2 regions of the Micromonospora eburnea genome follow, and region 2 is predicted to be linked to the other one. Evidence: riboswitches for the same ligand, from Rfam matches in the RefSeq annotation. Region 2 holds a riboswitch; the other holds the start of a gene.
What was found. A riboswitch is a leader RNA that binds a small molecule or an ion and turns the genes downstream of it on or off. The one in region 2 is predicted to bind cyclic di-AMP.

Region 1 (7,561 bases), 5.6 Mb from region 2:
TCCCATCGCCTACGCGGCCACTACTTCCGTGTTTGAGCACGATCTCGACCGGCCGGGACGGGTACGGCCGCGCAAGCAGCGGTGAAAGTCGGCGGCCCGGCCCCACGGACAAGGGCAAGGGCGGCCGGCAAGAAAGCGTGGCTGATGGCCCGCGGCTGGGCCGTCGGGCGCTGGCGGCCCGTGGAACATCGAAGGCCCTGACCGAGGACTTGCGTCCTGATCAGGGCCTTTCGCGTGGAGCGGGTGACGGGAATCGAACCCGCACTGTCAGCTTGGGAAGCTGATGTTCTGCCATTGAACTACACCCGCAGGCGGCACCACTGTACCTGAGGTCACCGCCGTCGTGCATCCAGGTACCCCCGCGGCGCGCCTCCCGCCCCCGCGAGATCACCCCGGCACGATCTTGGGCCACCACCATGCCGTCGACCGGGCGAGGGGTTTCCCCACCGCAATCCATGGGCGTTTTCAAATTTATCAATCGGCTGTAACGTCTGCTCCACGTTCTCAGCCACGGCGTGACACACCCCCTGTCACGCCGCCAGAAAGAGGTGGGCCCATGGGACTCCGTCCCAACCTGCTGACCCGGCGTACCGCCGGCGTCGCGTCGACGACCCTCGCGCTGCTGCTCAGCACGGCTGCGGTGGGGGTCGTCCCGGCCGCATCGGCCTTCTCCGCCGCCCCGACGAGAAGCTGCGCCGAGCCGGCCGACGTCCACCCGGGCGCCCGGGTGAAGGCCGGAGCACACGCCAAGCACGACCCGAACGAGCTGACCGCCGCGCAGGTGCGGGAGCGGGAGGCGGATCTCGCCGCCGTCCTGGCCGAGCGGTCCAGGCTCCGCGTCGACGCCGGGATCGCGCCTCTGGCGACCGTGACCATCCCGGTCGTCGTCCACGTCATCCAGCGGGACAGCACCCGGGCCGGCGGCAACATCCCGGACTCGATGATCACCCAGCAGATCAGCGTGCTGAACCAGGCCTACAGCGGGGGCACCGGCGGCGCCCCGACCGCCTTCAGCTTCCAGCTCCAGAAGATCAACCGGGTCACCAACCCGTCCTGGTATCCGATCGTCTCGGGCTCCTCCGCCGAGCGGTCCATGAAGACCACGTTGCGCGAGGGCGGCAAGAACACCCTGAACATGTACCTGGGCGAGTTGAGCGACAACCTGCTCGGCTGGGCGACCTTCCCGAAGAAGACGCTGGACAAGATGGACGGCGTGGTCGCGCTGAACGAGTCACTGCCGGGCGGCAGCGCCACCAACTACAACCAGGGCGACACGGGCACCCACGAGATCGGCCACTGGCTGAACCTCTACCACACCTTCCAGGGCGGCTGCTCCGGCCAGGGTGACCAGGTCAGCGACACCCCCGCCGAGGCGTCGCCGGCCTACCAGTGCCCGACCGGGCGGGACACCTGCACCGCGCCCGGCGCGGACCCGATCCACAACTTCATGGACTACACCTACGACTCGTGCATGTCCGAGTTCACCCCCGGGCAGGCCAGCCGGATGCTGACCGCGTGGAACGCCTACCGCGCGGCGTAGCAGCCACAGCACGGCAAACGGTGCCGGCCCCGTCCGACGACGGGGCCGGCACCGGCTGTTGCGGGCTCAGGCGGCCGGGCGGCGGGTGTCGAACCCGTGGCGGCCACGCCGGACCTCGGGCGACGCGACGTCGGAATGCCGCGTCGGGTCGGTCGCCCGCGGATCGAGCCAGACCCGCACCTGCGGCCGACCCGCGCCAAGCTGGGTCGCCTGGTCACGCCGGGTCAGCATCGCCACGTCGACGGTGAACTCGAACAGCCACCAGTCGACCTGTGACGCGGCCCGGCCGTGCGCGGCCACCCGGGCCACGGTGGCCGGGTCGGTCACCGGGCGGGCCCGGCCGGCGACGTACGCCTCGTCGTCGCGGTCCTCGGGCGGGAACGAGTGCAGTGCGTAGCGGCCGTCGCGTTCGAGGTCGCGGCGCTTGGGCGACTCGATCACGAAGCAGTAGAGCCCCTCGTCGGTGATGACCGGGGAGACCGGGTGGACCCGGGGACCGCCGTCGGCCCGGACCGTGGCGAGGTAGCCGAAGCCCGGCCCGTACTGCTGCAGGAGAAGGCGGATCTCGTCGGCGAGTCGGGGCTCGTCGGCGGCGAATTCGGACCAGGAAGCCATGCGGACATTCTATCGAACACGTGTACGAGTACGCAGTCCGACACGCAGGTCACCCGTACCGGTCGCTATGGTGTTCCGATGCTGCTCTCCGACCGCGACCTGACCTCCGAGATCGAGGCGGGCACGCTCGCGCTGGAGCCCTTCGAGCCCGCGCTGGTGCAGCCGTCCAGCATCGACGTACGCCTCGATCGGCTCTTCCGGGTCTTCAACAACCACCTCTACACCCACATCGATCCGGCCGTGCAGCAGGACGACCTGACCTCGATGGTGGAGGTGCCCGAGGGCGAGCCGTTCGTACTGCACCCGGGCGAGTTCGTGCTCGCCTCCACGCTTGAGGTGATCTCGCTCGGCGACCAGCTCGCCGGGCGGCTGGAGGGCAAGTCGAGCCTCGGCCGGCTCGGTCTGCTCACCCACTCGACCGCCGGTTTCATCGACCCGGGCTTCTCCGGGCACGTCACGCTGGAGCTCTCCAACGTGGCGAACCTGCCGATCACTCTCTGGCCGGGCATGAAGATCGGCCAGCTCTGCATCTTCCGGCTCTCGTCGCCGGCCGAGCACCCGTACGGCTCGGCGGTCTACGGCTCGCGCTACCAGGGGCAGCGCGGGCCCACGCCGAGCCGGTCGTGGCAGAACTGGCGCACCTGGCCGACCCGCTGACCGCATCAACCGGGTGTTAACAGGGGCCCCTTCCTCTACCTCAGGCGTTAAGAAGGGGCCCCTCCTTTCACATCAGCCGGGGCGGCCGTAGCTGTTGATCTGGCCGTCCTCGACGCGCTTCATCGTGATCGGCTTGCCCGACTGGGAGGCGTGCACCACCCAGCCACCGCCGACGTACATCGCGACGTGGTGCAGGTCGCCGTAGTAGAAGACCAGGTCGCCGGGGCGTAGCTGGTCGCGGCTCACCCGCTTGGTGACGTCGTGCTGTTGCCGGGCGTTGTGCGGCAGTGAGACGCCCGCCTTGGCCCAGGCCGCCATGGTCAGGCCGGAGCAGTCGTAGTGGTCCGGGCCGGCGGCGCCCCAGACGTAGATCTTGCCGATCTGGGCACAGGCGAACTTGACCGCGACCCCGGCGGGGCCACCCGGGTAGCCGGCGGGGCAGGGCGCCGGGCGTAGCGGGCCACCGCCGCCGTTGCCGTACACCTTGAGCCGCAACTTCTGCAGCCGGGCGATCTCGGCGTCGATCTGCTTCTTCCTGGCCGCGAGCTGAGCCTCGGTGCGGGCCAGTTGGGCGACCATGTCGTCCAGCGGCTTCTTCTTCGCGGCCAACTGGTCGCGCAGTTCGGCCACGGCCTGCACCTGCTGCTGCTGGCGGTGCGCGAAGCGGTCGAGCAACTCGAGGCTGTCGACGATCTCGCCGGGCGACCGGCTGCCCAGCAGCGCGTTGACCGTGGAGATGTTGTTGCCCTTGTACGCGTCGGCGGCGAGCCCGCCGACCTGTCCGAGGGCCTCGTCGACCCGAGCCTGCAAGGGCGCGATCTGCTTGGCCAGCGCGGCGGCCTGCTTGCGCTTGGCGGCAAGCTCCTCGCGGGTGGCGTTGACCTGCTCGATGATCGGTTCGAGCTTGTTCCAGTCCTCGTCGATCTGGCGCTCGATCTCGGCGACCGACGGTTCGGCGTGCACCGCCGTGGGGCCGCCGGTCAGCACGACGGCGGCGCCGACCAGGGCGGCGAGGGCGGTGGTGAAGCGGGACCAGCGGATACGCGGCGCAGCCGTCGACCGGCCGAACGACCGGACCGACGGTCGCCGCGGGGCATGGTGTGCCACCGGGCTCCGTACTCCTTCTTTCCTGGACCGCCTACCGGGTTAGCTGACGGGTTCGGGCGGGAAGGGAGCCGCCCTACCGCACCACGGCGCGGATTCACCCCAGGTACCTGGGTCCCCGGCTCGCCCGGAGGCGACTCGGCGGTGTCCGACCGCCACCACCCGGGCTGGGCGGTGAACCTACCGGTCGACGACTGACCAGAGTAGAGATCGTCGTTATCAATCCGCAACCCACGACGCCGTGACACTCCGTATCCGAATTCGCGGCCACGACCGGCGGTGCGTGAAGGTTTCTTACGGGAGACACCGTTTCCTGGAAAGGTATTGACCAGGAGCCATGCGCGGAGCGAGGGTGAGGACGCAGTGACCCCCATCCCGATCTGGAGGTTCGATGCACCTCTCAGCCCTACCGTCGCGCAGACGGATACTGCTGGCCGCCGCCGTAGCGGCGGCCACCGCTCTCGCGACCAGCGGTCCCACCGCGGCGGCGCCCCTCACCGGCGCGACCACCGACAACCCGGACCGCCAACAGCAGTACGCCGCCGCGGCGGCGGAGTACGGTGTGCCGCAGAGCGTCCTGTTGGGCGTCTCCTACCTGGAGTCCCGCTGGGACACCCACCCGGGCCAGCCGAGCACCAGCGGCGGCTACGGCCCGATGCACCTGACCGACGCCGCCCAGGTCGCCTCGACGCCCTCCAGCGCCCACGTGGACGAGGACGAGGACCCGCGCGGCGACGACTCCCGGCCGCTCGCGCTCGACCCGGCGACCGCGGCCCGGCCGAGCGGTGACGTGCTGCCGCAGGCCTCGCTACAGACCCTCGACGCCGCCGCCGAGCTCACCGGCGAGTCGAAGGAGACGCTGCGCAGCGACGCCGTCGCCAACATCCGGGGCGGCGCGGCGCTGCTCGCCTCGTACCAGGAGGAGCTGGGTGGGCCGGTCGGCGCCGGCAGCGACCCGGCGGCCTGGTACGGCGCGGTGGCCCGGTATTCCGGCGCGGACACCGAGGACGCCGCGGCGGCCTTCGCCGACGAGGTGTACGACCAGATCAGCCAGGGCGCCAGCCGGACCACCGACGACGGCCAGCAGGTGACCCTCGCCGCCGCGGCGGTGACGCCGGACCAGTCCGGGCTGCACAAGCTCGGGCTGCGCCGCGCCGAGCGGCCGGACGGCCTGGAGTGCCCGGTCCGCCTCGCCTGCGAGTGGATCCCCGCGCCCTACGAGCAGTACGGCCCCGGCTCCGGCGACTACGGCAACCACGACCTCGCCGACCGGCCGGCCCAGCAAAAGATCGAGTACATCATCATCCACGACACCGAGGGCTACTTCGGCCCCAGCGTGCGGCTGGTCCAGGACAAGACCTACCTGGGTTGGCACTACACGCTGCGCTCGGTGGACGGCTACGTCGCCCAGCACATCAAGGCGAAGAACGTGGGCTGGCACGCCGGCAACTGGTACGTCAACGCCAAGTCCATCGGCATCGAGCACGAGGGCTTCGCCGGCCATGGCACCTGGTACACCGAGGCGATGTACCGCACCTCGGCCAAGCTGGTCCGGCACCTGGCGCTGCGCTTCCAGATCCCGCTGGACCGGCAGCACATCCTGGGCCACGACAACGTGCCCGGCATTCTCCCCGGGAACGTGGCCGGGATGCACTGGGACCCGGGTCCGTACTGGGACTGGTCGCACTACTTCGACCTGATGAAGGCGCCGTTCAAGGGCACCGGGACCCCGCACACCGGCCTGGTCACCATCGACCCGGACTACGCCAGCAACCAGCCCGCCTTCACCGGCTGCAACCGGCAGCCGCCGGGCGTCCCGAGTCCGCTGCCGCCGATCCAGCCCTGCCCGCTGCGCGGCTCCTCCTCGGTCATCCTGCGCACCGCGCCGAGCATCGACGCGCCGCTGGTCAACGACCGGGGGCTGCAGCCGAACGGCGCGCCGAACACCATGTACATCTCCGACCACGGCGCCCGTGCCTCGGCCGGTCAGACGTACGCCCTCGCCGGTGTTCAGGGCGACTGGACGGCGATCTGGTACCTCGGCCAGAAGGCGTGGTTCCACAACCCGGCCTCGGCACCGACGGCGAAGTGGGCGAACGGCTTCGTGGTGACCCCCAAGCCGGGCAAGGCCACCATCCCGGTGTACGGGCGCGCCTACCCGGAGCAGGCGGCGTACCCGTCGACCATCCCGTACCAGGCCATCGCCCCGCTGCAGTACACCTTCCCGGCGGGCCAGCGGTACGCGGTCGGCGGCGTTCTGCCGGGCGAGTACTACCGGGCCGTCTCGTTCGACGGCTCGGCGCCGGATGACCGGACGGTCGTCCGGGGCGAGAACCAGTACGTGCAGGTACAGTTCGGCCACCGGATCATGTACGTGAACCTCGACGACGTGCTGATCCAGCCGGGGGCGGTCGGCGCGCCCCGGTAACGGCAACCCGAACGAGGCGAAGGCCCCCCGTCCGGGTGGACGGGGGGCCTTCGTGCTGGTCGGAGCCGGCGGAAGCCGGCGGTCAGTAGGGCCGGCGGAAGCCGGCGACCGGCATGTAGCTGATCTGGGTCACCTGGACCGGCTTGCCGGTCCGTGGCGCGTGCACCATCAGCCCGTCGCCGAGATAGAGCCCGACATGGTGCAGGTCGCTGTAGAAGAAGACCAGGTCACCGGGGCGAGCCTCGCTGCGGCTCACCGCCTTGCCCTCCTTCCACTGCGCGCCGGTGAAGTGGGTCAGGGAGATGCCCGCCGCCTTGTAGGCGTACTGGGTGAGGCCGGAACAGTCGAACGCGTTCGGGCCGGTGGCACCCCACACGTACGGGTCGCCGACCTGGGCGCAGGCCGTCTTGATCGCGGTCCGCGCGGCGCTGCTCACCACGCCGTCGACGCTCGGGCAGCCGTCGACCCGGATCGACGTCTTCGGCAGCATCGCGGTCAGCCGCTTGATCTCGGCGTTGATCTCCTTCTTCTTCGCCGCCAGCTCCTGCTCCTGCTTGGTCTGGGTGGCGATCAGGGCGTCCAGCTTCTGCTTCTGCGCGTTGTACTTGTCGCGGATGGCGAGCACGCCGGCGACCTGCTTGCGCTGCTGCTGGGCCAGCCGGTCGAGGATGACGAGCTGCTCGCCGAGGGTGCCCGGCTTGGTGCTCACCAGCAGGGCGCCGATCTCCTGGGAGGGGCCCGTCATGTAGTAGCGGGCGGCGATGTCACCGACCCGGTTCATCGCCAGGGCCGACTCCAGCTCCAGCGGCACCATCTTCTTCTCGAGGTCCGCCGACTTCTTCTTGTTGACCTTGAGCTGAGCCCGGACCTTGTTGTAGTTCTCGATGGTGGGTTCGAGCTGTTCCCACTGCTTGTCGATCTGTGCGTCGATCTCGTCCACCGACGGCGCCGCGTGCGCCGGAGCCGCCAGCAGCCCGGCGCCGACCGCGGCGGCCGCGACCAGGGTGAGGAGACGACGTACGATCCGGCGCGCTCCGGTGGGTCGAAGCGGGGGGTGGCGCCGGGCGTGACGATCAGGAGGCATGGTTGCCACCGGCACGGACTCCTTTGCAACCGACCGCTGGGCGCCTCGCGAGAGGGAAGGTCGAGGCAGACGACCACAGCGGTCGGTGCCCCACATTAGGGAAGACGACCGGGTGGAATCAAGGCGAGGTATC
Region 2 (7,561 bases):
CCAGGCCCGACCCGTTGCGCCGGGCGGAGCGGGCAACGCCGCGAACCCCGTCCCCGGCGGAGCCGGCGGCGTCGAGCAGGTGCCGCCACGCCTGGTCCGCGATTCGCTCGGGCTTGCCGCGGCGGTCCAGCAGGGTCGTTCCGAACATGGGGTTACCTCCTCGGGGGCGGAGTCCGGCGCCACATCGGGCTCCGGCGGTCGTCCGGCGGGTGACGTTTCACTCACTCGGGCAGTGCCCCGCCCGCAGTTGCCGCAAACCATCCAGGTCAGGCACGGTCGATGGGGCGGGACGGGTCAACCCGGCGAACGCGCCGGGCCCGGGTGCGAGCCGGACCGGCCCCGGGGCCGTTACCCTGGGGCGGCGAATCGGCCGGCCGGGCCGGTCGTTGGACGAAGCGAACCCGTCGTCCGGAAGAAAGAGGAACTGGAGGATCCGGATTGGGATGCCCAGGTGTGCCCAGTCCGCGAATTGCCCATCCCGAGGGGTGGCGACCGAGGCCGTCGGAGGAATACTCTCGGTCGCGGCCCGCGTACTGATGAGGCGCCCGTACGGGCGAGTGGAGGTGCTCGCGTGAGCCTGTCGATCGTGCAGTCGATGTTGCCGGGTGGTGTCATCCAGATCGCGCCGCGAGGCGAGATCGACGTCGACACCGCGTACGAGGTGCGGGAAGCGATCGCCGAAGTGCTCGCGAAGGGCCGTCCGTCCCGGATCGAGCTGAACATGCGGCTGGTCACCTTCATCGACTCCGTCGGCATCAGCGCGATGGTTGCCGGTTTCCAGACCGCCGAGGTCAGCGGCGTGAAGCTGGTGGTCACCGAGCCGAGCCGGTTCGTGCACCGCCAACTGTGGGTCACCGGCCTGCTGGGCCTCTTCGGCGCACCCGAGCCATACTTCGCCGGCAGCACCCCCCAGGTGCTGCCCGGCGCCTGAGCGGGCCGGGGCTCCGTGCCGCCCGTTGCCAGCCGGCCCCGGTTACGGGACGATCATGCGGACGCCGACGGGCAAGGGGGTACGGCGTGCTCAGCAGCGACACTTTCAGCTACACCGTGCAGGCCCGCTGCGCCCGGGCGGACGCGGTCGCCCTGCTCAGCGACCTGACCCGCCAGGGCGAGCTGCATCCGCTGATCGTCCGGGTCCGTCAGTTGCCGCCCCGGCCCGGCGCGCTGGCCAGCTATGCGATCACCGATCGGCTGGAGCTGGGTCCGCTGCACTTCCCGGTCACCTACCAGGCGGACGTGCTGGTCGCCACCGAGGACGAGGTGGTGACGGTGGCCCGCCAGCAGCCGGCCACCACGGTCCGTAATCACACCCGGCTGCGGGACGAGCCGGGCGGCGTGGTGCGCATCGACGTCGAGATCACCCTCTCCGCCCCGGCGCCGCTCTTCGGGTACGCCTTCCGGCAGGCCCGGGCGGCCCACCTCGGCCTCGCCAGCCGGCTCGGCGCCACCCTCGAGGAGCAGGCCGGCTGAGTCAGGGCCGCCGCCCGCCGTCCGCCCCGCGTGCTGTGCCCACCCGCGCGCCCGCCGCGAGATCGTGCTCGATCCGGGAGGTAGTGGCCTCCGTCGGAGGTTCCGGGTCACTACATCCTTGACCGAGCACGATCACCCGGTCGGCGGGCCACCGGGGCGGCCGGGCGCAGGCGTCCCCATGGCTTGTAGGTGGACAGCACGGTCATGACGATCAACAGGGTGGTGGAGACCGTCGGCGGGATGATCAGGTCCAGCCGGTCCCGGGTGGTGAGGTCCGTCCCCAGTTCGGCGATCCGGCGCACCGTCGGGGCGAGCAGCAGCAGCACCAACCCCAGCATCGCCGTGGTGATCGCGAACTTCACCAGCACCCAGCGCCAGCGCAGCAGGCCCCACGGGGTGAGCAGCGCGCTGGCCAGCCCGACCAGCCAGACCAGCACGCTCAGCGGGGCGAAGAGCCAGGTGACCAGCAGGCCCGCGGCCGGGTAGACCACCTCGGCGTCGGCCCCGCGCAGTCCGGCCACCCCCAGCGCGAGCAGCACCAGGTCGGCGCCGAGCCAGCTGAGCGAGGTGACCAGGTGCAGGGTGAGCAGGGCCTTGCGTCCGGTGGGAGAGAGTCGGCTCATGCCCTCGATGCTCGACCGTCGCCGCCCCGCTGTCGTGACCCGTACGACGACATCCGCCGTACGTCCCCGGGCGTAGCCGGCCCGGGGTGGTCAGTACACCGACAGGTGCACGTGGTTGGTGTGGTCACTGGACGGGTCGCCGTTGCCGCCGCTGTACGCCTTCCACCCGCTGCTGGGCAGCCAGATCTGCTTGTACCAGATCACGTAGAGCACGGCGAGCGGGTCGGCGTTGCGGATGAAGTACGCGGCCAGGTTGTTGCCGTACGTCTTGTCGCCGCCGGTGGCCACCCCGCCGAAGCCGTCCTTCTGGGCGGCGAAGTCGCAGGCGCGGCCCTTGGGGTGTTCGCCGGAGCCGCTGGGCCGGTAGCAGGAGACGTACCGGGTGAACCCGGCGGCCTTGGCCTGCTGGAGCGCGTGCAGGGTACGCGGGGTGATGCAGCCGTTGGCCGGGGTCGGGTCGTTGACGCTGCACGACTCCGCCGGCCAGGAACCGTCGGCGTTGCGCGGGGCCGGGGTGGCGTTGGCGCGGGACGTGCCCTGCACGCTGCCGCCACTGGCGGTGGTGGTGGCGGCCCGTTTGTTGGCCACCTCGAGCGCGCGTTCCGCCTGTTCCTTGCGCTTGGCCATCACCGTGACCTGCCGGCGCTGCTCCTGGATCTCGCCGGTCAACGCCGCCTGGGTACGGGTGGCCTGGTCCCGGGTGTCGATCAGGTCGCGCAGCGCGCGGTCCTCCTGCGCGGCGACCTGTTGCAGGGTGGCGGCGCGGTCCATGAAGCTCTGCGGGCTGCCGCTGTTGAGCAGCGCCCCGGCGGTGCCGAGTCGCCCGGCCCGGTACGCGACCGCGGCGATCTCGCCGACCTTGGCGTCGCGTACGCCCAGCTCCGCGTTGATCGTCTTGAGTTGGGCGGTGAGCTGCTGCTGCCGCTTCACCGAGCGGTTCAACGCCGCCCGCGCGTCCAGCCAGCCCTTGCTCGCCGCGTCGAGCTGGGCGCGTAGCGCCGCGGTGCCGCCCTCGTCGTCGCCGGGCGCGGCGGCGAGCAGCCCGGTCGGGGCGGCCGAGGCGGGGGAGACCGGCGCGGTCGCGACGCCGAGGGCGAGCGCCGCGACGAGCAGGGCCGCCAACCGGGCGGCCGTCCGTCGTGCAGATGGCATTCCAGCTGTCCTTCCGTCAACCGCCGACCGGGTTAGCTGACGGGTTCGGGACGGAAGATCCCTACCGCTGACGCGGATGCACCCCAGGAAGGTGGTTCCCCGGCTCGCCGAGCTGCGGCGATTAGGCGACGGCCACCACCGGCGACGTGCTGTGCCGCCTGCGGAGACCGCGACTGAGCCTACCGGCCGGGACCCGCCGGACGAGGGCTGGGAATCGGATTAAAGCCGGCATGAATGCACAATAGCCACTTGGATTTAAGTTTGCCCTAATTACCACTCCGCCGGTCCACACGTTCCGGCCGACGCTCCGGGTTCGATCTGCAACGTGGCGTGATCGATCCGGAAGTCCTCGTGCAGCGCGGCCCGGGCCGCGGCGAGCACCTCGCTCACCTCGGCGTCGGGGGCCGTGGTCAGGTGCGCCGACGCCACGTCCATGCCGGAGGTGAGCGTCCAGACGTGCAGGTCGTGCACCTCGGCGACGCCGGGCACCGCGGCCAGCCGGTCGTGCACCGCGGTCACCTGGAGGTGTTCCGGCGCGACCTGCACCAGGATGCGGACCGCCGCCCGGCCGAGCCGCCAGGTCCGCGGCAGGATGAACAGGCCGATCGCGACGGCGACCAGCGGGTCGGCCCACCACCAGTCGGTGAACGTGATGACCAGCGCGGCGGCGATCACGCCGAGCGAGCCCAGCAGGTCGCCGAGCACCTCCAGGTACGCCCCGCGCAGGTTGATGCTCTCCTGCGCGCCGGCCCGCAGCAGCGCGAACGCGACGAGGTTGGCGAGCAGGCCGAGCACCGCCACGGCCAGCATCGGCCCGGCGAGCACCTCCGGCGGTTCGCCGAACCGGCGTACGGCCTCGACGAGCACGTAGGCGGCGACCGCGCCGAGCAGGACCGCGTTGGCGAGCGCGGCCAGCACCTCCAGCCGGTAGAGCCCGAAGGTGCGCTGCGGATCGGTGTTGGCGCGTCGGGTGGCGGTGATCGCGGCGAGCGCCATGCCGATGCCGAGCACGTCGGTGAACATGTGCCCGGCATCCGAGAGCAGGGCCAGCGAGCCGGTGGCGAACGCGGTCACCGCCTCGACCACCATCAGGGCGCTGAGCAGCCCGAACGCGGCCCAGAGTCGACCCCGGTGGCGGTGCGCGGCGTTGGTGATCCCGCCGCTGTGGTCATGACCTGCGCCCACGCCCACACCCTTTCGTCCCGCACCTCGCTCGCGCCTAATCTATGCTCACATCGCTATGTATGCAAGTGAACGCCTGAGGTGGGCCAGCTCAGGGTCCGCCGCGATCGCAGGCGCCGTCAGCGCGCCGGGTCGAGGGTGGTGAGGCGCTGGGTGGCCCGGGACAGCGCCACGTAGAGCGTCCGTACGCCCGACCCGGGATCGGCCCGGATCTCGCTCGGCGCCACCAGCACCACCCCGTCGTACTCCATGCCCTTGGCCTGAAGGCTGGTCACCACCTGGAGCCGGCCGCCGCCCAGGTCGCCCAGCCAGCCGGCGACCTCGTCCCGGCGCGGCACCGGCGTGATCACGCCGACCGTCCCCTCGACCTCGGCCAGCAGCGTCTCGGTCGCCGCGACGGTCGCGGCGGGCAGCTCGGCGGCGGGCACGGTCCGCTCGACCGGCGGCACCCCGGTGGAGCGCACCGCGGTCGGCAGCGCCAGGTCCGGGTAGCGTCGGCGGATCTCCGCCGCCGCCACCGCGAAGATCTCGGCCGAGTTGCGATAGTTGGTGGTCAGCTCGTACCGGTGCCGGCGCCGCCGCCCCAGCGCCTGGTCGCGGGCCCGGGTCAGCTCCTCCGGATCGCCCGTCCAGGCCGTCTGCGCCGGGTCGCCCACCACCGTCCAGGAGGCCAGCCGGCCGCGCCGGCCGATCATGCGCCACTGCATCGGCGAGACGTCCTGCGCCTCGTCGACCACCACGTGGGCGTAGTCGCGGTAGTCCTCCGGCCGCTCCCGGGCGGCGGCCCGGGCCGCCCGCTGCCGGTCCGCGAACGTGCTCAGCTCCCGGACGCCCCCGGCGAGCCGGAACGGATCGCGCTTCGGCCTCGCCCGCTGCACCGGCTTGCCGAGCAGCGCGTCCAGCTCGTCCAGCAGGGCGATGTCGGCGATGGTCAGCCCCTCGACGTCCAGCGTCCGGTACGCCTCGGTCAGCAGCCGGATCTCGTTGGCCGCGAGCACGCCGCCCGCGTACCGGCGCAGCCGCTCGGGGCGGGCCAGCCAACCGAGCACATGCCGCGGGTGCAACCGGGGCCACCACGCCTTGAGGAACTCCCGGAACTCCGGCCGGTCGATGATCTCGTCCTCGAACACGGGCTGCTCCGGCAGCCGGCCGATCCGCAACCCACGGGCCTGCGCGTACAGGGCGGCGAGGACGGCGTCGAAGCCGACCCGGCGCACCTCGTTGCGGCGCGCGCCGCGCGGCAGGGCCCGGTCCCGGATCGCGTCCAGCTCGGCCCGGCCCAGCCGGAGCAGCTCGCCCCGGTAGAGCAGGCGCAGCTCGGTGGGGGAGTCCGGCGCGGCGTCCCGGACCGCGCGTTCCAGCACCCGGCGCATCCGCAGCGACCCCTTCACCGCCGCCACCTCCGGCGGGTCGGTCCGGGTCGACGACATGCCCGGGAAGAGCGAGCCGAGCGAGTGCAGGGTGGCGGTCTCCTCGCCGAGCGAGGGCAGCACCGAGGCGATGTACTCGACGAACACGCCGGACGGGCCGACCACCAGGATGCCGCCGCCGGCGTACCGGGCGCGGTCGGAGTAGAGCAGGTACGCGGCCCGGTGCAGCGCCACCGCCGTCTTGCCGGTGCCCGGACCGCCGGAGACGATCGTGACCCCCGAGCCGGGGGAGCGGATCGCCTCGTCCTGCTCCCGCTGGATGGTGGCGACGATGTCCCGCATGCCCCGCCCGGTGGCCCGGGACAGCGTGGCCAGCAGCGCCCCGTCGCCGACCACCGCCAGGTCCGGCGGTGCCGCCTCCGGGTCCAGCAGGTCGTCCTCGATCCGGGTGACCCGCTCCGCTGACGACTGGATGGTGCGCCGGCGTACCACGCCCATCGGGTCGGCCGGGGTGGCCCGGTAGAAGGCGGCGGCGGCCGGCGCCCGCCAGTCGACCACCAGCGTCTCGGCGTCCTCCCCGCGTACGCCGAGCCGGCCCACATGCAGCACCTGCCCGGTACGCAGGTCGAGCCGGCCGAAAACCAGCCCCTCATGCTCGGCGTCCAGCACGTGCCGGCGCTGCGCGGCGTGGAAGACCATCGCGTCCCGCTCCACCAGCGCGCCGAAGTTGCCGACCCGGGCCAGCCGGTAGCCCTCCCGCTCGGCCTCGGCGGCCGACCGGCGCAGCTCCGCCAGGCGGGCGTACACCCGGTCGAGATGTCGCTGTTCGACGGCGATCTCCCGGTCCAGGGTGGTTTCGTCGCTCAAGTCGGGGGCTCCTGTGATCACGCGGCGGGTACGGCGGGCTGAATGAGGGTACGGGCCCGCCGCCGAGGCCCTTGTCGCGGCCATGCCGGCACCCGGGGCCCACCGGTGCCGGTTGCCCGTTATCCGGGTGTTTCCACCCCTTGTCCGGCTGTTCCGCTCGCCGTCACCGGCCGGGCCAGCGAAGGGTCCGGCCCGACCGGGGCGGTGAGCTCGTCGGGCCCGACCGATGCGGTGAGCCCGCCCGGCCCGGTCAGAGCCCGGTGGAGCACCGTGGCGAGGGCTCGGTTCACCTCGTCCGGGCGCTCCATCATGAGCATGTGGCCGGCGCCCGGGCAGACGGTCAGCTCGACGCTGGGCAGCGCCGTCGCGATCGAGCGGGCGCACGGCGGCGGGGTGAGCCGGTCCCGGTCGCCGACCAGCGCGGCGGCCGGCAGGTGGCCGAGCGCGGCCAGGGTGTCCAGCCGGTGCTGGACGCCGATCGAGGCGCGGAACCCGCCGATCGAACGGAGCGAGGCGTGCGCCACCGCGGAGGTGACCAGCCGGATGTCGGCCGGGTCGCACCGCTCGCCGAAGAGCAGCCAGCGGATGCTCGGCCGCAGGGCGCGCAGCAGCGCGTGCGGGGGACGCCACGAGCCGCAGCGGGCCAGCACCCCGGCGCCGGTGGTCTCGGCGAGCCGGATCAACCGGGCGATCCGGGGCGAGAGCCCGTAGGCAGTGTGGGTGTGCCCCTCGGCGGTGGTCGACACGAGGACCAGCCCGGCGATCCGGGCGGCGAAGTGCGCGGGGTGGCGGTGGGCGTACTCCATCACAGTCATTCCGCCCATCGAGTGCCCGGCCAGCACGATCCTCCCGTGCGGGACGAGCTCGTCCAGCACCGCGGCGAGGTCGTCGCCGAGC

Region 1: it holds a riboswitch for cyclic di-AMP, as region 2 does, so the genes downstream of both, GA0070604_RS00180 (C40 family peptidase) here and GA0070604_RS24075 (coiled-coil domain-containing protein) in region 2, are expected to answer to the same signal.

What each region holds. Positions count from the first base shown of each region.
Region 1 is NZ_FMHY01000002.1:6,824-14,384, reverse strand. Features, by position in the region: tRNA gene GA0070604_RS00200 (tRNA-Gly) at 236-309, opposite strand; gene GA0070604_RS00195 (zinc metalloprotease) at 557-1,540, shown strand; gene GA0070604_RS00190 (pyridoxamine 5'-phosphate oxidase family protein) at 1,607-2,155, opposite strand; gene dcd (dCTP deaminase) at 2,234-2,812, shown strand; gene GA0070604_RS00180 (C40 family peptidase) at 2,885-3,919, opposite strand; cyclic di-AMP (ydaO/yuaA leader) riboswitch at 3,933-4,070, opposite strand; gene GA0070604_RS00175 (N-acetylmuramoyl-L-alanine amidase) at 4,308-6,344, shown strand; gene GA0070604_RS00170 (C40 family peptidase) at 6,427-7,428, opposite strand.
Region 2 is NZ_FMHY01000002.1:5,576,235-5,583,795, reverse strand. Features, by position in the region: gene GA0070604_RS24095 (hypothetical protein) at 1-148, opposite strand, end outside; gene GA0070604_RS24090 (STAS domain-containing protein) at 572-931, shown strand; gene GA0070604_RS24085 (SRPBCC family protein) at 1,018-1,470, shown strand; gene GA0070604_RS24080 (hypothetical protein) at 1,581-2,093, opposite strand; gene GA0070604_RS24075 (coiled-coil domain-containing protein) at 2,184-3,245, opposite strand; cyclic di-AMP (ydaO/yuaA leader) riboswitch at 3,252-3,383, opposite strand; gene GA0070604_RS24070 (cation diffusion facilitator family transporter) at 3,516-4,430, opposite strand; gene GA0070604_RS24065 (HelD family protein) at 4,547-6,664, opposite strand; partial or broken gene GA0070604_RS24060 (alpha/beta fold hydrolase) at 6,907-7,561, opposite strand, start outside.